Regions from separate parts of the Paenibacillus sp. FSL W7-1332 genome, predicted to be linked through region 1. Evidence: riboswitches for the same ligand, from Rfam matches in the RefSeq annotation. Region 1 holds a riboswitch; each other region holds the start of a gene.

Region 1 (7,534 bases):
TGCTTCTTTGGCAATCGTCGCTGCGGTAAGCGGATTGTCGCCCGTGCACATAATCGTCTTGATGCCCATCCGGCGCAGCTGATCAAACCTTTCCTTCATGCCCGGCTTCACGGTATCCTTCAAGTAGATTAGACCATAGATGCGGTTATCCACGGCAACAGCGAGCGGGGTTCCGCCCTCTGTCGCGATGGCATCAGCGTTTGGCGTCAAATCCGAAGGGATGGAGCCTCCTTGCGACAGCACCCAAGCTTTGACGGCATCTACCGCACCCTTGCGGACTTTTCGCCCATCCTTAAGGTCCATCCCACTCATCCGGGTCTCTGCCTTAAATTCGATGAAATCCGCCTCGGCCGTCATGCTTGCATCTGCTTCGAGACCTTCCTGCTTCAGCAGCTCCAGCACGGAACGTCCTTCCGGCGTTTCATCCAGCAGCGAGCTCACGCCCGCCCATTGCGAAAGCGATGCATGCGATTCGCCGCCGACGGGAATTAACCGGCTGGCCATCCGGTTCCCGAACGTAATGGTACCCGTCTTATCCAGAATCATCGTATTGATGTCGCCGGCAGCCTCCACCGCCTTGCCCGACATCGCCAGCACATTGAACTGCGTCACCCGGTCCATGCCGGCAATCCCGATTGCCGACAGCAATCCCCCGATCGTGGTCGGGATGAGACATACCAGCAGCGAGATCAGCACCGGAACGGACAGTTCGATGCCAAGATACTTCGCAATCGGAGCGAGCGTAACGACAACGATCAGGAATATCAGCGTTAAGACGATCAACAGCGTATTCAGCGCAATTTCATTCGGCGTCTTCTGGCGAGAGGCTCCTTCAACAAGCGAGATCATCCGGTCGATAAACGATTCCCCGGGATCGCTCGTAATCCGGACGCGGATCGTATCGCTGACAACCCGCGTCCCCCCGGTGACCGAGCTGAAATCGCCGCCGGCTTCTTTAATGACGGGGGCGGACTCGCCGGTAATCGCCGATTCGTCAACGGACGCAAGGCCCGCAATGACTTCCCCGTCCCCGGGAATCATCTCGCCCTGCGTGACGATCACGATATCTCCTTTGCGAAGATCCGTGGACGGCACGGATTGTACCCCTCCGTTCTCCATCACTTTACGTGCCGTCATTTCCTGCTTCGACTGCTTAAGGGAATCGGCCTGCGCCTTTCCCCGTCCTTCGGCAAGCGCCTCTGCGAAGTTTGCAAACAGCAGCGTCAACAGCAGAATGACAAATACCGCCACATTAAATCCGATACTGCCCTCTGTTCCGAAATAGGATGGAAATAACGTCATCAACAGAACAACCAGCGTCCCGGCCTCCACAACAAACATGACCGGATTTCTCATCATCAGGACGGGATTCAGCTTCGTGAGGCTGTCCTTCAGCGCCTGACGGACCATCTCTTGGGACATCGCTTTTTTTCTCGTATTATTCATGGAAATAGGCCACCTTTTCTATTAACGGATCGTCAGATGCTCAGCAATCGGACCGAGCACAAGTACTGGCAAGAAGGTCAATGCACCGATAATCAGAACCGTCGCGATCAGAATGCCGGCAAACAGCTTATTATCTGTCCGGAACGTTCCGAGCGTCTCGGGAACCCATTGCTTCCGCATCAACGAGCCGCCCACTGCCAGCAAGGCGATCATCGAAATGTAACGTCCGAATAGCATGACCAGTCCGGTTGTCACGTTCCAGAACGGCGTGTTATCCGACAGTCCCTCAAATCCGGAACCGTTATTGGCTGCGGAAGACGTGTATTCGTACAATACCTGCGAGATGCCATGAAAGCCCGCATGGGCAATGCCCGCCTGCCCCGCATCCGTCATCAGCGCAAGTGCGGTCGGAGCCAGAATGATCAATGGATGCACCAGGATAACAACCGCAATTAGCTTCATCTCCCGCGCCTCTATTTTTCTCCCTAGAAATTCGGGTGTTCGGCCAACCATAAGACCAGCCAGGAATACTGCCAATATCGCATACATGAGCATGTTCATCAGCCCGACGCCTTTTCCGCCAAAAACGGAGTTCAGCATCATCAGGGATAGCGGCGTAATCCCGCCAAGCGGCGTGAGCGTATCATGCATGTTGTTGACCGACCCGGTCGTGGCCGCAGTCGTCACCGTGGTGAACAGGGAGGACTGGGCGATCCCGAACCGGACCTCCTTGCCCTCCATGCTGCCTTGGGAGGTATCCATGCCCAGCCGGTTCAGCGCCGGATTGCCGTTCGTTTCAGCCGCATAGTTCAAGGACAGGAATCCGATAAACAAGGTCATCATTACCGAGAAAATAATCCAGCCCTGCTTACGGCTCTTCGCGAACAAACCAAATGTGTAAGGAAGCGCCGCCCCGAGGCTCCACATGCACAGGATCTCGATCACATTGGTCAGCGGGGACGGGTTCTCGAACGGATGCGCCGAGTTGGCCCCCATAAACCCGCCCCCATTGGTGCCCAGATGCTTGATCGATTCCAGCGCAGCCACCGGTCCCACCGCTATTTGCTGCTCGCTTCCTTGAAGCGTCGTGACGCTGAGCGTAGGCTGCAAAGTCTGCGGCACCTGCAGCGCAACCAGTACCATCGCAATGATAAATGCGGCCGGGATAAACACCCGGGTGTGGGCTTTGACGAAATCTTCAAAAAAGTTGCCGACGGTTGTACCCTTGCTGGTCACCGCCCGGATAAACGCAATCGCCACGCATAGCCCGGTCGCCGCGGACGCGAACATCATCATCGTAATGACGGCCATCTGGGCCATATAGGATAATCCCGACTCCCCGCTGTAATGCTGGAGATTCGTATTCGTCATAAAGCTGATGATCGTATTGAACGACAAGGTCGATTCCATATTGTCGATACCGTTCGGGTTGAAGGGCAATACTCTCTGTATCCGCAGAATCAAATACCCCGCCGCGACGAGCACGATATTCGTTATCACAAAGCTGACGGCATACCCTTTCCATGTCATTCCCTTGCGTTCTTTGAACCCAATCAGTGCGAAGATCGGTTTCTCCAACCAGGAGAACCATTTATCCGTTCCATTCCCCTCATTGCGAAACACCTGATATAGATAAGTTCCGAGCGGCTTTACCAGCAGCACCAGAACGAGTATAACGATGGCAATTTGTAAAATGCCCATGACGAATGCCTTCCTCCTTCAGCTGTTTCCCTAGAATTTTTCAGGATGAATCAGCGCGTAAATCAAATATAGAAAAATAAAGAGCGTGCATATTAAAATGATCATCACAACTAATCCACCTCCGGTTCCGAAACCACGCGTCCGCACCAGAACATAAACAGCATGAGCAGTCCGTAGGTTCCTCCCAAGATAAGCACCATATATAAATCCTGCATGAATACAACCTCCTAAAACCTCATGGTCACATCAGCCAAGACGCTTAGCTGACAATGGATGAAATCAGGAAGGATACCTGATGATGGTTCGTATGAAGCACCACATCGGCACCCAGTCCCTTGTATATCAATCGTGGATTGCTGGAATGGGTAATCACATAAATCGACTCCGTCGTCCATGTCCGGCAGATCCGTAAATAGCGGCAGCACAGGTTCAAGCTGCTCTCGAACAAATACACCTTGCTGACGGGAAACTCGGGAATGATCCAGGTTTGTTCATCCCTTGTATCGATAACAATCATGTTGGTGCAGCCTAGTTCCCGCAGCCTCTCCTGCTCAACCCGGTTGTTGGCTATGGCCGCAAACGAAATGTCCATATAGATCAACTGGCGGATAAATTCTTCCCCGGCCTTGTTAGGCGCGGATACCAGGATAAACTCCTGCGGTTTCTCCATCTTTATTTCTCCTCCTAAAAAGTTCAGAAAGAGAAGACAACAACAAAGAAGCCTGGGGAAAGAGAAGAACTCTTCCCGCAGGCTTCTTCATCAGAACACGGTGAAATACACCGTGGCCCAAGTCCACGACAATCGTTGCCTCTCTCGATACGCTTACGAGGTTAGCTGACGGATTCGGGCGTGAGAGTCGCCCTACCCATAGACCGTTATCTTGTCCATGGGATTCACCCCTGAGAGATCAAGTTTATCTCCCGACTGGTTCCCCCGTTCCTTTTCCATTCAAGGACTCAGCGAAAATTAAAAACGAGTAGCATGTTATTCTATTAGCGATTGACTAACATTCAGGCCCGGCAAAACAGCACAGCATCAGGTTCGAGCGGTGAGAGTCGCATCATCCTGCATTTCCAGCGAAGGCCCATGGTGCCCTCGCCCGAGATTCGATCCATAAAGAACCCGGCAGCTCCCACACAGCCTTTAGGTCTTCATGGAACGGCTGCCCGTATGCCTGCTGCCGATGTCCGTCAATTCATAGTTCGTATCATACGTCCGGCCTTACAGGAAGTAAATGTGAGCAGAAACACGTGGGGCGTTATGTCGAACAGGATCTGTCCGGTTTCGCTCCATTATCTCTTGAATCCTGCTCTATACTATGTATTTCTCTTGTTTTCTTGTATTTATCGCAATCTATCGAGATACCGAGATTTTGCCATGATAATAGATGACACAACCGAATGTACGCGTTTTCTTTTACGGTTTTCATCGATTTTCGGAATGTATCCGTCCAATATGGCCATTTACTTTTAGATTCCTCCGGCGTATGATTCATCCATCATTCGAAACACTCGTTTACGCTGAGCTCCCGAGCCTTAAGCGAAGCGGCCACTGTAGCAGGGCCACTAACGATAAATAGGCCTGGAGAGCGGGGTTACTCTGCTCATCAGGCCTTTTTGCCGTGCATATAACATTCCTATAAAGGAGCGCAGATCATGACGAAACTCATCGAGGCCGCACTGGCTCCCGTCATCGAAACCGCATCGCCTGCATTAAATGCAGAGCTCATCCGCTGCATGGAGATATTTCGTTTCGACCGGGGCTCGGCTGAACGCTTTATCCCCTGGAGCGACCGAGATTGGAACTGCGGGTTGTTCAAAATCAGCTGCAAAGACGCGGCCGGGTATGCCGAATATGCCCTGCCAAGCACAAGAGAATTCGCGGATCTGATCCGCTGGGCATCCGTCTTTACGAGGCTGAGAGGTATGCCCGTGACCGAGGCCATTCGCTATGCCCAGAAGCAGCAGCAGTGGGGATCCGCACGAATGCAGCTCGCCGTATCGGCCCTCGCCGATCTGGAGGCCAATCTGCAACAGCACATCACCCGTATGCGGTTAGGCAGCCTGCCGCTGGAGCGTTCCTTCCTGATGGACTGCTCGGAGGCATATTATTCCTTCTAGGACAGCTGCTAGAAAGAGCTACCGTTCTCTCTCCATTGCAATTGGTTGTTTTCCCCCCGCTCACTTGAACATATTCTTGAGCACCATCATCAGGTTGGCCGGCTTCTCTGCCAGCCGCCGGGTGAAATACGGGTACCACATCGTTCCGTAGGGCATATAACACCGGATACGGTAGCCGTCCTGTGCCAGGGCAGCCTGATCGTTCATCCTCAGTCCGTACAGCATCTGAAATTCATAGTCCTGTTTGTCTATGCGGCTCTGCTCGGCAAACACCTTCACCCAGTCGATGATGTTGTCGTCGTGCGAAGCAATCGCGACGTAGGCTCCCTGATCAAAATGCATTTTGATCAACTTCTTATAGTTGTCAATGACCTCCCGCTTCTGCTGAAAGGCGATGGTTCCCGGCTCTTTGTACGCCCCCTTGACCAACCGCAGATTTACGCCGGCATGCATCAAATTCTTGACGTCCTCCTCCGTACGGAACAAGTAGGCTTGCATTACGGTCCCCACGTTGGTCAGCCCCTCCTTATGGAGCCGCAGCGTCATATCAATCGTCGCCTGGGTGTACGGCGAATCCTCCATATCCAGACGAACGAAATTGCGGTGCTCTTTCGCCTTTTTCACCACCATTTTGATGTTCTCGTACGCCTTCTCCAGATCCAGCGCCATGCCCATCTGCGTCGGTTTCAGCGATACGTTCGACTGCACTCCACGCCTCGCGATCCCTTCCACCAGCTTCAAATATTCCTCCCGATACCCGGCTGCTTCGTCCAGCGTCCGGATGCCCTCCCCCAGATGGTCCAGCGTGACAAGAATGCCCTTCGCGTTCAGCCTCTCGATTTCATCCAGCGCCTCATCCAAGGTATCGCCGGCAATGAATCGGCCCGCCAATTTCCGGCCGTACTTGATCGACAACCATTTCACGAGTTTATTGCTGGACACCGTCAGGATCACTTTGCGGTAAAGCTCGGTTCCGTCCATGCGCGCGCCCCCTCTGCAAGGTAAACCAAAAATGCACTCTATCTAACTCATATGCAAAAATCATGACGGCATGCAGGAAGACATACATATCTTACATAGAGGTTTTCACCAGGAGTTCCTAACCATGCCACCATGACGCATTCGCAGCTGGACCATTGGCCAGAAGCTTCGATTCATATCATGTTAAGGAGGGGCCTCCCCATGCGAGCATCTTTTCGGAACGAACCATTTATGGACTTCAACAACGAATGGAACAACAAGTTATACGACGCGGCGTTATCCGGGGTCGAAGCCGAGCTTGGCCAATCGTACCCGCTGGTCATCGGCGGTGCCAAAATCCATACGGAGCGCACCGCAAATTCGGTCAATCCGGCGCGCAAACGCCAAGTCATCGGCGTCGTGTCCCAGGCGGATACCGAGCTTGCCGAACAAGCCATTCAGACGGCAGCGCGTACCTTTGAGACGTGGAAGCACACCGAGCCGAGCGAACGGGCACGCTATCTGTTCAAAGCCGCGGCGATCATGCGGCGGCGCAAGCTCGAGTTCTCCGCGCTCATGACTCTCGAAGCCGGCAAGACGCGTGCCGAAGCCGACGCCGATACGGCCGAGGCGATCGATTTCATGGAATTCTATGCACGCGAAATGCAGCGCCTGAGCGCGCCCCAGCCGCTGACGGTCCACGAGGAGGAAGAGAATCATCTCTATTACATCCCGCTTGGCGTCGGCATCGTCATTCCGCCGTGGAACTTCCCGCTCGCGATTATGGCCGGCATGACAACGGCTGCCATCGTCTCCGGCAACACCGTTGTGCTGAAGCCAGCCAGCACCACCCCGGTCATAGCCGCTAAATTCGTAGAGCTACTGGAAGAGGTCAGCCTGCCTCCGGGCGTCGTTAATTTCCTGCCTGGCCCGGGTCAGGAAGTGGGCGACTATTTGGTGGATCACCCATTGACCAGATTTATCAGCTTTACGGGGTCACGCGAGGTCGGACTGCGGATTCAGGAACGCGCGGCCAAGACGCAGCCGGGGCAACGATGGATTAAGCGCGTCATCGCCGAAATGGGCGGGAAAGACGCAATCATCGTGGACAACGAAGCCGATTTGGAGCTCGCGGCGGACGCGATTGCCGCTTCCGCATTCGGCTTCTCCGGTCAGAAATGCTCTGCCTGCTCCAGAGCCATCGTGCACGAGGACGTCTATGATATCGTGCTGCAGAAGGTGATCGACCGCTCCAAGAAGCTGGTGATCGGAAGCCCCTCCAATGCCGAGGCTCAGGTAGGACCCG
Region 2 (7,534 bases), 460 kb from region 1:
TACCTGTCGTCCATTGGGCACTTCATCCCGGTTCATGCTGAAACGGATACCCTTCTCCACCTTACTCTTGGCATGCATGGCCCCAATATCCACTCGGGCCTCGCCATTATCGATAATGACGGGTGACAGACTGTTCAGATCGATGGAGCCTGATCCAAACCCTTTATGCTTACTCTTGCTATTAATAATATTCAAAGCAATCGGTTTCTTCGCACCCTGCTTCTGCTCTTCATTCTCCACTGCTGCCGACCTCCTATATCAGAGCCGATGCTTACGTATCAGCTGCTAAATTGATAACCATGTCCCAATAATTTTATTTTAACTAATAATCCCCCAAAAGCAAACATATACATGCACTAGATGCTTGTCAACGGGAGGTTGTTCGATATGGTCCCACCACGTGCCAAAGTCTTTCTATCATCCCTGCTTGCCCTAGGTTTGCTTGCAGGATCGATGCCGATATTTCTGAATCCAGGGTCCTCAGCGTCTGCTCTTGCCCCAAATGCGGGCAAGCCCTCCGCCTCTGCCGTGGAGAAGGCCCCGCTCTCACCGCCTAAGGTGCAGCCTAATATTCCTGCTCCGGCCTTGAGCGACCGGCTGGTGGAATATCATATGGATGTTCGGTACGAGCCTGAGGAGAACAAGCTTAAGGGCAAACAGACACTCACTTGGACTCATCCAGGCAAAAAAAGCGTAAACGAGCTGTACTTTCATCTGTATCCCAATGCTTTTGCTTCCAATGACACGACTTTTATGAAGGAATCGGGCGGCAGGCTTCGTTCCGATCCCATGCCAGATGACGGATACGGCTCCATGACCATTACCAGCGTGAAAACAACCGAAGGACTGGCCCTGACCCATCGCCTTCAATTTGTTCAACCTGACGACGGCAACATCAAGGATCACAGCCTTGCCAAGCTAAGGTTGCCTAAACCCATCAAGAGCGGGGAGAGTGTTACCATTCATTTGGAGTTCGAGGTCGAGCTTCCCAAAATATTTGCCCGCATGGGAACCACCGAGAATTTTATCATGGCTGGCCAATGGTTTCCGAAAATTTCGGTCTATGAACCGGCCGGTCTTCGCGGAAGAGCAGAGGAAGGCTGGAATCTTCATCAATACCACGGCAACTCCGAATTCTATTCCAACTTCGGCATTTACAGCGTTCGCATTCGAGTGCCCGAAAATTACATTGTCGCCGCGACCGGATTCCCTACCAAGCCTGCCCAAAAATCAAACGGGGAAAAAATTTATCAGTTTTACGCGGATGACGTACATGATTTTGCCTGGTCGGCATCGCCAAACTTTGTCACGGCAGAAGAAGCATTCTCCGCACCAGGCGTACCTGGCGTCCGCATCAAGCTGTATCTCGATCCAGCCCATAAAGACTTAAAAGAGCGTTACTTTGATGCCGCCAAGTCGGCACTCGCTTCGTTTGGAAAATGGTACGGAACCTATCCGTACTCCACGTTGTCCATCGTCGTTCCGCCTGAATCGGGCAACGGTGCAGGCGGCATGGAATACCCGACGCTGGTCACAGCCTTCGGTGCCAAGAACGATTCGCCGGGATATGAACTGGAGCGGACCGTTATTCATGAGATCGCCCATCAATATTTTTACGGAATGATTGCAAGTAACGAATTTGAGGAAGCGTGGCTGGACGAGGCCTTTGCAACCTATGCAGAAGAACGAGTGATGGAAAAAGAATACGGTATTACCTCCAATACGGCGGCTCAGGGAGCATCCATTACTTCCCCTGCACCGCTGAAGATGGAATCCTGGAAATACAGCTCTCACGAAAACTACGCACTGAATGTATATACGAGGGGCAAGCTGGTGCTGCAAGGCATCGAACGGCAGGTCGGTCCACAGATGATGGGCAAGATTATGCATACCTATGCCCAGAAATACCGGTTCAAGCATCCAACCACATCTGACTTTCAGAAAGTCGTCGAGCAAGTAAGCAAAACGTCCTGGCAGTCGTATTTTGACCAATATGTATATGGAAGCCAGATGGCGGATGTCGCCATCGACGTGATCAAAACCAAAAATAAAGGCACGGCTGAAAATCCTCGGTATGAGTCCACGGTCCAGATTACGAGCAAGGACGGGGATATCACCGATGTGCCGATCGTGTTCGCCTTTGAGGACGGCAAAACGGTGGAACGAACCTGGAGCGGCAAAGACGGCAAAGTGGCTTACACCCTGGAATACAGCTCTCCGCTCGCCTGGGCCATGGTTGATCCGAAGTACTCCATCGTCCTGGAGAATAAACACATTAATAACTATATGAAGGCAGGAATGGATCCGACGGTGGTTACACGCTGGAATCTCAGTATTACCAAGCTTGTGGAGACGCTGTTCGGCAGCCTGTCATGGTGAGGGGGGAGCACATGAAAAGTTACGCAGGCCAAGGGTGGATCAGTGTTAAAGACCAGCTATACGTCACGATTCTGCTCTTCTTATACCGTTTGCTGTGGGGATATTGCCTGTACCGACTCGTAAAATCGGCAGTCGTCCCCCTTCTGATGCGATATCCGGATTCCGCCCCTAACGAGCTCAGCCGTCTTTTATTCTTCTACGAGGGCGAGATGAGCCTGTCCTTGAGCAGCACAGTACACACTTACGGATGGCTTTTGGCCGGTTTGCTCCTGATCCGGATGATCCTCACCCCGCTCATTCGGGCCGGCATCTTCTACAACCTTCACCAGGAAGCCAAGGGCGAGCGCGGTTTATTCTTCTTCACTGGCATGCGGAAACTGTGGAAACCCGTAACGCTATTCTATCTGGTTGAGCTTATTCTCACCTTCGCACCCGGTTACTGGATTCTGCCCAAGATCCTCCCGATTCTGCTGAATGGAATTCAGGAGCCTGTACTGCTGCTTCATGCACTGCCCTATGCAGCTGGCTGGTTCTTGTACGCCTATCTGATCCGCCTGTTATTGCTCTATATGCAATTTGGCCGTACCGGCGATTCCAGCATGATCAGCTCTATCCATGCGCTCTTCCGCCGCTTGGGCACAGCAATGCTGTTATCCATCACCATCGGCGGATCCGCCTGTATCATTCTGCTGCTCCTGAGCTCGGCCTCGCTCTTCTGGGCCGGGTTGATCGGCTTAATTATTCAGCAGGCCTCTTATTTCCTGAATGGACTTTTCCAAATTTGGGCAATGTCCGCTCAATATCATTTGTGGAGAGATTCCTCCTCACAGCATCCTTAATGGTTACAATTCGTCACCCTAAAATAATGAAACACGCTCGTGAATAAGCTGTAATCAGAAGCGACACGTTTCTATCCCGCGCTAGATTTTACAGAGAATAAGAGTTCATTTATCCTCTATATTACAAATTTCTGAACGCCAAATTACAAAAAAACCTGTTCCCTCAAGATGGGGACAGGTTTTTTTGTTTAAAAATAATGTTTCCTCGTTTGCCAAATTGTTAATACTCTGCTAAAATAACGAATATGTTAGTAACAACTTTGTCATCTTTATTGTAACTTTTATGTAGGAACGTTGTAATTCGCTAACTATGTTGGAACGTCAAACGTCAATGAATGGGTTCATCAACATTTCAAGGAGCCGAATTCCCATAACGATATGGGAAGCGGGGGATCCGTTTTGGGTGAATTGATCTCGCAAGAGAGGGATCATAGGGGACCTTCAACCGAACCCTTAAGCTAACCTCGCAGGCAATGGAAGGAGCTTTTGTTTTGAATAAGAAGTTAACGGCTGTTTCTCTAGGCCTCGCACTCGCACTCACATTAGGGACCGGAAGCGCTTTCGCCGATTCCAAATTAAATACTGCAATCAAACCAGCCATTGGTGTTTCTTACAAAACAGGTGGAACTACAACGAATGGATTTGACTGCTCCGGATTCACCAGCTATGTTTACAAGAAGCTTGGTCTTAGCCTGCCCCGCACGTCTGCAGCTCAATACAAAGTAGGTACGGCCGTATCCAAGAGCAACCTGAAAGCTGGCGATCTCGTGTTCTTCAACACATCCGGTAGAGGTGTATCTCATGTGGGTATTTATGTCGGGAGCGGCAAATTCGCTCATTCTTCATCTTCGCGCGGTGTCATTATCAGTCCGCTGAGCCAGAGCTATTACGCTAACCGATATGTAGGCGCTAAAAGAATTATGAGTCAGAATACGTACAAATCTGTAGCTGTGAACTACAATTAATGTTGGAACTTAATTGATTTACTCTTACAAGAAAGCCCTGGGTTTATGAGATTGTGCCGATCTCATCCAGCGGCTTTTTTCTTTTGTTGATTGTGTGTATACCTTTATAACGTTCAGGACAGCAAAAAAGTTCCCGCTTTTCGAAAAAAAATAAAATTTATTATACAATTTCACTTCACTTCGCCATGTCTTCACATCATCTATCCTTTATATACCCTTCTCTCCCTTCATTAAACACCCATTTTGGAAAAATATTGATTTTCCTTGGTGCTTCGACAGCTAATGCTATTGAAAAATAGCGAAATTCACCAAGAAATAATTGCCAATCTCGCTTGCTGTCTGATAGAATGGACGCAGTAACAACTTTGTCATTAATGTAAGTGCTTTAATATATAGATGGCTATGCCTCGCGGCATCGAAAAGGAGCTTTCCATGCTGAAGAAAACATTATCGACAGCAGCCCTAAATATCACGCTGTTGTTCACTTTGGGCGTTGGCAGCGTCTTTGCTGATCATGCGCTGGATCAGGAAATCGATAAGGTTCTGGGTACAAGATACAGCTACGGTGGTACAACCACGAGCGGTTTTGACTGTTCCGGCTTCACCATGTATGTTTATGCTAAACTCGGTCTGAAGCTCCCGCATCAATCCGGCTCTCAATTCGACATGGGGACAAGCGTGTCCCGTAAGGAGCTGCGCGCTGGCGATTTGGTGTTCTTCAACACATCGGGGCAGGGCATCTCCCACGTCGGCATTTATGTCGGCGATGGCAAATTCGCCCATGCTTCCTCTAACCGCGGCGTGGTTATCAACCGCCTGGCAGAGGATTACTACGATCAGCGGTACGTGGGTGCAAAGCGTATCATGAGCGATGATAAGTATGAAGAGTCGGTCGGTGAATCATCCTAAGATATAGAGGCTAATCTTCCCTATACATAATGCTTGCCCGTTAAAGGAGCCCTTACCTCTCTTTGGCGGGCTTTTTTGATGCAACCTGGATGCTCGTAATATGGTTATTATTTATGCAGACGATAGGAGGACTTCGCAAATGGATGCCACACCGATTACATTTCACACCGTAGTCATGCGTGAAGAGCACGCCGAAGAGATATGCGCCTGGGCCTACCCTCCCCCCTATAATATCTATGGCTTTCTTCCCTGGGAGCAGATGAAAGGGCTTGAGGTGGAGTTTGGCGATCCGGACATTCGCCAAAGACAGTACATCTCGGTTCTGGATGAGCGGGAGGCCCTCTGGGGATTTGCCCAGCTGTTTCCGATGCATGAGGTGACACGAATTGGACTTGGCATGCGGCCTGATTGGTGCGGGCGTGGAATGGGTAAACGATTTATGCAGACGATTGTCCGGGAAGCCAGACGGAGGCGGCCTGCCGACGAAATTGACCTTGAGGTAATGACCTGGAATGAGCGAGCAATCCGCGCTTATCAAAGGGCAGGCTTTCACATCACCGATACGTATGAGCGGCTTACGCCAACGGGCAATGCCCTTTTCCACTGTATGGTGTATGAGCCCCCGACAAATGAGGAATATTAATCTTTGTCTATATGAAAAAGCACAATTTTGTGTACTTTTTATGAAGCTACGCCGTATAGTTGCTTTTTTTGTCACAACTGGCTATGCTGTCTATGGATGTTGGTTTATAATGGAGACAAGTGCAAAAGTGCAGTATACATAGAAGGGACGATATGACGATGCAAAAATGGATCATGAGCGGATTGTTCTTCGTCGCATGTGCGTTGGCTATCGCGCTGATGTTTACGCTCCCAGGTAAGGAACAGGTAGCTCAGGAAGAGAAGCCGACCATGCCGGAAGTGACTCTCGATGCAGCCGCAGCGGAAGCCACACTGAAAGCAAGCTGCATTAGCTGTCACGGCGACCAACTTCAAGGCGGCGCTGGGCCGGCTTTGAATCAAGTAGGCGGACACATGGATGCGGACGCGATCTTCAACGTTGTAACCAAAGGTCGTAAGGGAATGCCTTCCTTTAAAGACCAACTTAAACCTGAAGAAATCGCAAACATCGCGCTGTACCTTGCTGAGAAAAAATAAATCAGCTTATACGCAAAACACGCTTGCACCTGGAGTTGTTCCCGGTGCAAGCGTGTTTTTTTACATATTGGGGACTTCTAAAGGGACTAATGGTCTCCCCGTTCTATTGTCCCGACTTGCCATCCTTCGAACGACTCTTCTCATAGGCTTCGTTAAACTGCTGCGCTTCCTTAATATCCACAGCCGTAATGCCACCGTCGTCCCAAGAAGTGAGACGAAGTGTAACGACTTTATAATCTATGGTGATGTAGGGGTGATGTCCGAAAGCTTCCGAAATAGCTGCCACTTCATCAACAAAAGCGATTCCCTTCATGAAGGAGGAGAAGGTATACTTTCGTACAATCCATCTCCCTTGTTCAAATTCCCAACCCTCAAGCTTTTCCAGATGAGCCTCTACTTCTTGCTGCGTATAAAGCATCTTTTATCTTCCTCCCCGAAAAAAACCTATCTTAAAGCCGACTAACCGTAATATGGGCTATCTGTCATCTATTCTATTCTGCCCTGTATCTGTTGATAACTGGAGTGATTACACAAGGGCCACAAAAGCCAACTCTTCCTCACCAATCAAAATATGTATTCGATGGTTCGTCTGATCATGCATGACCACGCCGCTGCCAACATTAATCACCGGCTCTGTGCCCAGCGCATAGAACAAATCCTCTGCCAGCGCCTCATGGACCTCATTTCGCTCGGCTTCGCCCAAATTGCCCCAATCCTCAGCTTCCATTTCAAAGAAGACATAGCTGTCGGAAATTCGCCCGACCGCCTCGGTCAGTTCTGCCAGAATTTCGCCATAATCCCTTCCGTGCTTAACGCCCATCTTAATCACTCCTTTCCTTGCCGTACTTAGCTTCGTTTCCCTTCCTTCCATTATACCGGAAATTACAACTAAAAAAAAAAGCCCGACCTGACGATAAATAGGATAACGCCCCACATAAGGGGCCCGGTTCTCCATGAGAGCCGTTCTGACGAATGGATTCGTTATTTTATTTCTCACGGATGAGGTGTGGTATGGAAATTTCAACAATTATAGGCTTAATAATCGGTATCGTCGCGGTACTGGTGGGCATGATCCTGAAAGGTGCCTCCCTTCTCGCTTTGTATAATCCGGCAGCCTATCTAATCATTCTTGGCGGTACGGCAGCAACTTTATTCATCGGATTTCCGCTAGTCGAGCTAAAAAAGATTCCGAAGCTGGTCAAGATGACCTTCGTGAAACAGAATCTGATGGACAAAACGGATATGATCAAGCTGTTTATGGAATGGGCTTCGATCACACGCCGT
Region 3 (7,534 bases), 1.8 Mb from region 1:
TAACTTAAGACTGTCTTAACTACATCGATCGCTGCCGTCGCCGCCTGGAATTCGGAGCCGCGGAATGCTGTCATAGCAAGAACAAACAGCACGCTCATCAATACGAACAAGCCCATGCAGATGTAAGTGGATACCTTCTGCGCGCGCGGACCGACGGTAATGCCCCAGCTGACGAGGAACGCCCACAGGCCGTTAGCGAAATGGAAGGTTGCGGAAACAACGCCGATGACGTACAGAGCAAACAGAACCGGATTGTTCATGATGCCGTGCATCGTGGCGCCCAAATCGTCATGCGTGATTTTGCCGATCATGATTTGGAAACGCGTATCGTACATATGCCAGATAACAAAAACGAACGTAATAACGCCGGTGATCCGTTGGATGGTAAAGCGGATGTTCCGTTCATAGTTGTAATTGCCCACGTTGTTATTCGCCTGGTAAGCAATGTATAACCCGTAGACGCCATGATATAGCAGTGGCAGCCAGATCAGGAACAGCTCGAGGAAAAATACCAGCGGCATGCTGTTCAAAAAATGGACCGCGCTTGCGAAGCCTTCCTTTCCACCCTCGAAAGCCTTAAAGTTGGAAATCATATGGCTGAGCAAAAATGCTCCAAGCGGTATGACACCGAGTAAAGAATGCAGCTTTCTGGAATAATACCCTTTCATCAGTTGACGTTCCCCTTTCCAATGTGCAGCGTTTTCATTTTCAATCTTTCCTATTTTCAGAACAATTACACTTACCCTGTCCGTCCTAAAGGAGGTTGTTCAAAAAGCCCGCTTTTGATCACGAAGTGAATCAGGAAGCCACTCGGCATCTAAACCGACCTTTATGAACTAGCATTAAACCGTTGCAACGACAAAAAGCTGCCGATTTCGGCAATCGTGTGAACAACTTGTGTCATGTTTCATGTTACTCCTTTTTTTCTTATAATGGAATTGCAATATAATTATTAATCGTTATAATCTATACGCATAAGCAATGTTTTGCACGCATGTCTATTTTATATAGGAGGAATTCCATGTTCGAAGAACTGGACATGTTCGCCGTCGTTGTAGAGCAATCCAGCATAAACCAGGCCTCCAAGCTGCTTAACTTGTCCCAGCCAGCCCTATCCCGGAAAATAGCCAAGCTGGAGGACCAGCTTGGGCTGCAGCTGTTCAACCGCCGGGGCAAACGGCTGGAGCTTACCTCCATCGGACAGATTGTGTACATCTTTGCCCTGGAGCAGCGGCAGCAGCAGATCAAATTCATGCAGACGTTAGCCCATTACCGGGAGGGGGATCAGATCTCGATCAACCTGGGGGCCAGCCTGACCACCCTTCAGACCACCTTGCCCCCGCTCGTTAACGCATTCATGGAGCGTCATCCCGCGGCCGAAATCAAACTGATTACCGGCAAGACCCATGAGATCGTTTCTTATGTAAGAGATAAACGCGTCGATGTCGGCATTGTCGCCTCCTCCATCAACCAGCCCGGATTAAACTGCATCCCGTTGTTTGATGACCATCTGGAGCTTGTCATCCCTTCTTCACATCCGCTGGCGGAGCTCGAGGATGTTGGAATCGAGCAGCTTCAAGGCTTGCCGATGATCATTTTCTCGACTGGAACCTGGTACCGCAAGCTGACGGATGACCTGTTCCACCGCTGGGGCATAATGCCGGATATCCGGATGGAGATCGACTCCTTCGAAGCGATCGTCAGGCTCATCCCGACCTGCAAGGCGGCCGCACTTCTGCCCAAATCCTATCTCAGGCCGCAGCTGTTATCCGACAACGGGCTTGTCGACATTCATATTCCGGCCCTCATTGAAACCCGGCGGACGACTTCGCTGATCTACGGCCAAGCTTCGGATTTAAGCAAGGCGGCCAGCCGCTGGATTGACGAAACGGAAATTCTATTCCGTAAGCTGGAGGAGGACAAAATGAAGAAAACCTGACGATATGCATGACCGTCAGGTTTTTTTCTTCTGTATTTATTTTTCGAGCATATTCACGACCTCAGACTCAAAGCGATCCACATTATCATTGGAGCCGATAACGACCATAATGTCGCCGGAGTTCACCACATCCATGGCTGTCGGCGCTACGATGATGCCGGATTGTTTATTCAGGGCCACCACGCTGACACCGTAACGAACCCTCGTATTGAGCTCGCTAAGCGTTTTTCCGTCCATGCAGTCCGTGACCGTCATCTCCACAATCAGATAGTCCTTGGATAATTCGATATAGTCAAGCAGATTGGGCGTGACAAGCTGGTGAGCTACCCGGATTCCCATATCCCGTTCCGGAAAGATCACCCGGTCGACGCCCAGCTTCTCCAGCGCCCGGCCGTGCAGCACCGAAATCGCCTTGGCAACGACCATGGCGACACCAAGCTCTTTCAACAAGATGGCGGATAAGATGCTCATCTGAATATCGTTTCCGATCGCAACAATGCCGCAGTCGAAGTTACGAATACCGAGCGATTTAAGCACCTCTTCATCGGTAGCATCCGCTACCACCGTGTGTGTCAGCAGCTCGCTCATATCCTCGACAACCTCTTCATTTCGGTCGATGCCGAGCACCTCATATCCTTGTTCCATCAGTTCAAGCGCCAGGCTGGCGCCAAATCGTCCCAAACCGATGATTGCAAATTGCTTTGGTTTCATGTCTCTCCAGTACTCCTTATCCAATAATCATTTTGCCTTCCGGATGACGATATAATTCTTTACCCTTTTTCGGCCCCAGTGCATAAGCAAGCGTCAACGGCCCCAATCGTCCTGCAAACATCGTAATGCTGATCAAAACCTTGCCGAACACCGTCAGATCGGGCGTTAGGCCCATGGAGAGACCCACCGTACCGAAGGCGGATGTCGTTTCGAATAAAATCTCCAGGAAATCCCCTTCCTCTGTCGTCGACAGAATCATCGATACGGTTAGAACGAGCAGCAGTGCCAGTAATGCAATGGTCAGTGCCTTCAGCACCCGCTCCTGGGCCAGGCGATAACGGAACATGACGATGTCTTCACGCCCGCGCATCATGGCGATGACCGCCCCCACCATAATGGTAAAGGTTGTTGTTTTGATACCACCCCCGGTTGACCCTGGGGATGCTCCGATAAACATCAGAATAACGATAAAAAATTGCGTGGCCTGTCTAAGCCCCGTAATATCTATAGTATTCGCGCCAGCTGTACGCGGCGTTACGGATTGGAATAATGCGCCGAAGAATTTTCCGCCCCAATTCAGGGAGCCGAGCGTCCTCGGATTGGTGAATTCAAAAATAAGAATGACGATAAATCCAACCAGCAGCAAGGTAGCCGTCATGGTGAGCACTACTTTGGAGTGCAAGGAAAGTCTCCGCTGTTTCCGGAAATCAATCAGATCGGATAATACGATAAAACCGATGCCGCCCGAGACGATCAAAAACATCACGACAACGTTGACTACAGGATCATAGACATACCCGGTCAAACTCCGAAAATCGCCAAACAAATCGAAACCGGCGTTGTTAAACATCGTGACCGCATGAAAAACGCCATAATAAATCGCTCGGCCGATCGGCATATCAAACGCCCAGCGGATCGATAGAATCAAGGCACCGCAGGCCTCGATGATCAGGGAGTACAGGAGTACTCTGCGAATCAGCCTTACGATTCCTTCCATCGAGGACTGATTCATCGCTTCCTGCAGAATGAGGCGATCCTTGAGCGATATGCGCCTTTTGAGAGCCAAGGCAAACAAAGTGGCCATCGTCATGAAACCGAGCCCGCCGATCTGAATCAGCAGCATGATCACGATCTGTCCGAAGGAGCTGAATGTCGTTCCTGTATCCACCACAACCAGCCCCGTTACGCAAGTTGCCGATGTCGAAGTGAACAAGGCATCGATAAATTCCAGCGGTTCACCTGTACTTGTGGATATCGGCAGCATTAACAGCGCCGTCCCGATGAAAATAATAGCCGCGAAACCAAGCACGAGAATCTGCGGCGGAGACAACCTGAGCCAGTTCAATTTAGAGTTCAATCGGTCACCTTCTTAAAAAAATCAAGAAAAAAAGACACTGGAAAACGCAGTGCCCTTTACGGTCTGGTTCCTGTGCTGCAGCCTACGAGGTTAGCTGACGGATTCGGGCATTTTCACAGGTCGCCCTATTCATTATTCTAGGAATAATGAAATTCACCCCAATTACATGGTTCCCCCATTTTCAGTACGAAATTCGGCTGGAATATTCGGTTCCTTGAAGCATGATGTGATTATAACGCAATCCGGTACGTAACCCAATGCCGTTTTTCACCCAAAAAATCTTTAAAAGAGCGCGAATTGGGCATATTCAAGAATACAAGCATGGGGTTCTCTAACGTTTTCGAAACCTTTCATTCATTTTCATCGATTTGTTTCATTATTCCGGATATTGGGATAAGCTGCTTATGACTTTCATAACTATGTTATATTGACTCTATGCGTTCTTAATCAGGCATATCGAATACCCGTGGGAGTATCAACTTTCTTAGAGGAGGAATTTCATGAATCGTGCAAGAGAGCCCTTGAAGCTGAAGCCCAATCTGAAACAGCTCATCGCGCCTGCCGCAGTCGGCCTGATTCTGTTCCTATTATTTCAGGTGTTTCCGTCGACGAATTCGGATTCTACCGAGATGGCATCTCCGAATATCATATCCAAGGAGCAGGCTCGGCAAGCGGCTTCAAGCTTTGCTCAAGAGTTTTTGCAGTTTACGGCTGCAAAAACGGATGACACGCTGGTTACATATCAATCCAAATCGGAACTTTACGGATATCTGGCGAAGGAAAAGAGACTTTCGGAATACAACAAAACCTATGAAGCCAAATATCCCTATGACGTATACCGCGTTCGCTTCAGCAAGCCGGGTGGTGGCGATGCCCTCAATGTGGACGTGCACATGCAAAATTCAGGCATCGTCGGCTTCTCGTACGATTACGCCCGCTCCAGCTATGACCGGATTGAGCTGAACAAGGGCGATGTACAAAGACAGATGCTGCTTGTGGTCGAGGACGGCATGTCATTAGCCGAGAAGCAAGCTCTTGCGGAGCCTTGGCTCCAGCGAGCGGGTTATGACCTGTCGCACCTGGAGCTGGTCACGCGGGAAGGGGAACCCCAGCTCCGGTATGTGGACCCGGATTCCAAGATCAGCGACTCCAGATTGGAGCACCGTTTCACCTTCGAGCAGGGGAAATTACGCTCCTATGAGCCATCTTTTTCGGTTCCGGCCGCCCATTCCGCCTATGTCAACAAGCAGACCCAAGATGCCACGCTGCTGACGCTTGCAGGGTATGGCCTGTTCACCCTCATCCTTGGCATTCTTGCGATTGTGTACAGCGTGAAGACCAGAGCCTACACGTCGTTTAAGCGCGGCCTCTTCCTATCGGCGCTGCTGTTTGTCATTCAGATGCTGAATACGTACAATCTGATTCCCGTTTTCAAATCCGAGGGGATGTCGCAAACCGGCATACTCGGGATGATGATCTTCTATGCGGTCTATTCGCTCATCTTCTCCGCACTGCTCTATTTCTCCCTTGTCGGGGGCAGCGGGCTATGGCTCAAAGAAGACGGGCTTAATCCATGGCCGCGCGCCAAACAACCCGGATACGGTCATTATGTGCTGGACAGCATGAAGCTGGGGTATATGTGGGCTTTCATCCTGCTTGGGGTCCAATCCATTATCTTTGTCGTTCTGGGCCTGACCTTGAATACATGGTCCACCACGGATGCCACACAATCGCCTTACAACATGCTCTATCCTTGGCTCTTCCCGCTGATGGCATGGCTGGCCGGGATATCCGAGGAGGCCGTCTATCGACTGTTCGGGATCAAAATGCTGAAAAAGATCGTCCGCAATACGTTCGTAGCCAGTTTGATCACTTCGATCATTTGGGCGCTCGGGCATACACTCTATCCGATATACCCTGTAATTTCCCGGCCCATTGAACTGGTGATCATCGGCTTGCTGTTCAGCTACATCTTTTTGAAATACGGGTATTTGGCGGCTATGTTCTCCCACGTCATCTTTAATAGCATCTTGATGGGCATTAGCCTGATCCTGCTCAAGGATACCAGCAACTTGCTGATGGGTGCGTTCTACATGGTGCTTCCGGCGATGGTCGCCTATGCGATTTACCGTTTCAATCCAACAAAAAAAGAGAAGCCGTATGTCACGACTCCTCCTCACGAAGTGCCTTAAGAATTTCCGTTGCTAATTTCTCACCGATTGAAAGGGGCTTGAAGTCTTCGACTGAAGCCTCTTTTATTTTTTTGACTGAGCCAAAATGCTTTAACAGCAGCTTGCGGCGCTTCTCTCCAATGCCCGGGATGGAATCCAGCTTGGAGGATACCATCGATTTGCCGCGCTGTTCGCGGTGGAAAGAAATCGCAAACCGGTGAACCTCATCCTGAATGCGCTGCAGCAAATAGAACTCCTGGCTGTCCCGGGGAAGCGTAACCGGCTCCGGCGGGTCTCCGACCATGAGCTGCGCTGTTTTATGCTTGGCATCCTTCACAAGCCCGCAAACCGGGATAAACAGCCCCAGCTCATTCTCAAGTACATCGATGGCGGCGGAAATCTGTCCCTTCCCTCCATCCACCACAATCAGATCGGGAAGCGGCAAGTTCTCCTTCAAGACGCGCTCGTACCGCCGCCGGATGACTTCACGCATCGTATCATAATCGTCCGGTCCCAGCACGGTACGGATCTTGTACTTCCGGTATTCCTTCTTGTCCGGTTTCCCGTTGGTGAATACAACCATGGCCGATACCGGATTGGTCCCCTGAATGTTCGAGTTATCAAATGCCTCAATCCGGTTCAGCGACTGGAGGCCGATCACTTCCCCCAGATTCGCCGCGGCAACCGAGGTGCGTTCTTCATCGCGTTCAATCAAGCGGAATTTCTCGTCCAAGGACACCTTCGCATTATCCGATGCCATGCCCACCATCTGCTTCTTCAAGCCGCGCTGCGGCACATGCACCTTCACGCCGAGCCATTCCTGCAGGGCGGCAGCCCCTCCGGCTGCATCCACGATGCCCGCAGCTTCCGCCTGCTTCTCCTGTGCCTGGGCAAGGGCAGCCTGCTGCGCATCCAATGTCCCTGCGGAAAGCGAATTCGCCGAATCCGCGGCTTCCTCTGCGCTTTGCACACCTGTATCCGCAGCCGTTCCCGTAACCGACTCCGAACCAGCCTCGTCTATCAACAGAGGCTCAGGCAGCAGAATTTCCTGCGGCAATGCAGGATTATCGCTGTAATACTGGGCAATAAAAGACATAAAGTCGCTGTGCGCATCGCCGTAGAACGGAAAAACGGACTTGTTGCGCTGCACCATTTTCCCTTGGCGCATGTACAGGATCTGCACGCACATCCAGCCTTTATCCACAGCATAACCGAATACGTCGCGGTCCCGCGTATCCGTCGTCGTAATCTTCTGCTTCTCCATCAGCGTATCAATATGGATGATCTGATCCCGCAGCTCTTTGGCACGCTCGAAATACAAATCCTCCGCGGCCTCCTGCATCTTGCGCTGCAGCT

The links. Region 1 has a riboswitch for cyclic di-AMP ahead of MKX98_RS02395 (hypothetical protein). Riboswitches for the same ligand answer to the same signal wherever they lie in the genome.
Region 2: it holds a riboswitch for cyclic di-AMP, as region 1 does, so the genes downstream of both, MKX98_RS00495 (C40 family peptidase) here and MKX98_RS02395 (hypothetical protein) in region 1, are expected to answer to the same signal.
Region 3: it holds a riboswitch for cyclic di-AMP, as region 1 does, so the genes downstream of both, MKX98_RS28635 (TrkH family potassium uptake protein) here and MKX98_RS02395 (hypothetical protein) in region 1, are expected to answer to the same signal.

The regions. Positions count from the first base shown of each region.
Region 1 covers NZ_CP150209.1:559,020-566,553, reverse strand. The annotation lists gene kdpB (potassium-transporting ATPase subunit KdpB) at 1-1,446, opposite strand, end outside; gene kdpA (potassium-transporting ATPase subunit KdpA) at 1,468-3,147, opposite strand; gene MKX98_RS02395 (hypothetical protein) at 3,407-3,817, opposite strand; cyclic di-AMP (ydaO/yuaA leader) riboswitch at 3,952-4,120, opposite strand; gene MKX98_RS02390 (hypothetical protein) at 4,804-5,268, shown strand; gene MKX98_RS02385 (proline dehydrogenase family protein) at 5,329-6,249, opposite strand; gene pruA (L-glutamate gamma-semialdehyde dehydrogenase) at 6,451-7,534, shown strand, end outside.
Region 2 covers NZ_CP150209.1:100,122-107,655, reverse strand. The annotation lists gene MKX98_RS00510 (YwhD family protein) at 1-240, opposite strand, end outside; gene MKX98_RS00505 (M1 family metallopeptidase) at 388-2,379, shown strand; gene MKX98_RS00500 (hypothetical protein) at 2,391-3,218, shown strand; cyclic di-AMP (ydaO/yuaA leader) riboswitch at 3,567-3,706, shown strand; gene MKX98_RS00495 (C40 family peptidase) at 3,710-4,183, shown strand; gene MKX98_RS00490 (C40 family peptidase) at 4,619-5,092, shown strand; gene MKX98_RS00485 (GNAT family N-acetyltransferase) at 5,232-5,735, shown strand; gene MKX98_RS00480 (cytochrome c) at 5,894-6,250, shown strand; gene MKX98_RS00475 (4a-hydroxytetrahydrobiopterin dehydratase) at 6,354-6,668, opposite strand; gene MKX98_RS00470 (hypothetical protein) at 6,777-7,070, opposite strand; gene motA (flagellar motor stator protein MotA) at 7,262-7,534, shown strand, end outside.
Region 3 covers NZ_CP150209.1:6,307,437-6,314,970, forward strand. The annotation lists gene MKX98_RS28620 (succinate dehydrogenase cytochrome b558 subunit) at 1-668, opposite strand, end outside; gene MKX98_RS28625 (LysR family transcriptional regulator) at 1,022-1,939, shown strand; gene MKX98_RS28630 (TrkA family potassium uptake protein) at 1,976-2,650, opposite strand; gene MKX98_RS28635 (TrkH family potassium uptake protein) at 2,667-4,007, opposite strand; cyclic di-AMP (ydaO/yuaA leader) riboswitch at 4,072-4,216, opposite strand; gene MKX98_RS28640 (type II CAAX endopeptidase family protein) at 4,508-6,199, shown strand; gene uvrC (excinuclease ABC subunit UvrC) at 6,171-7,534, opposite strand, start outside.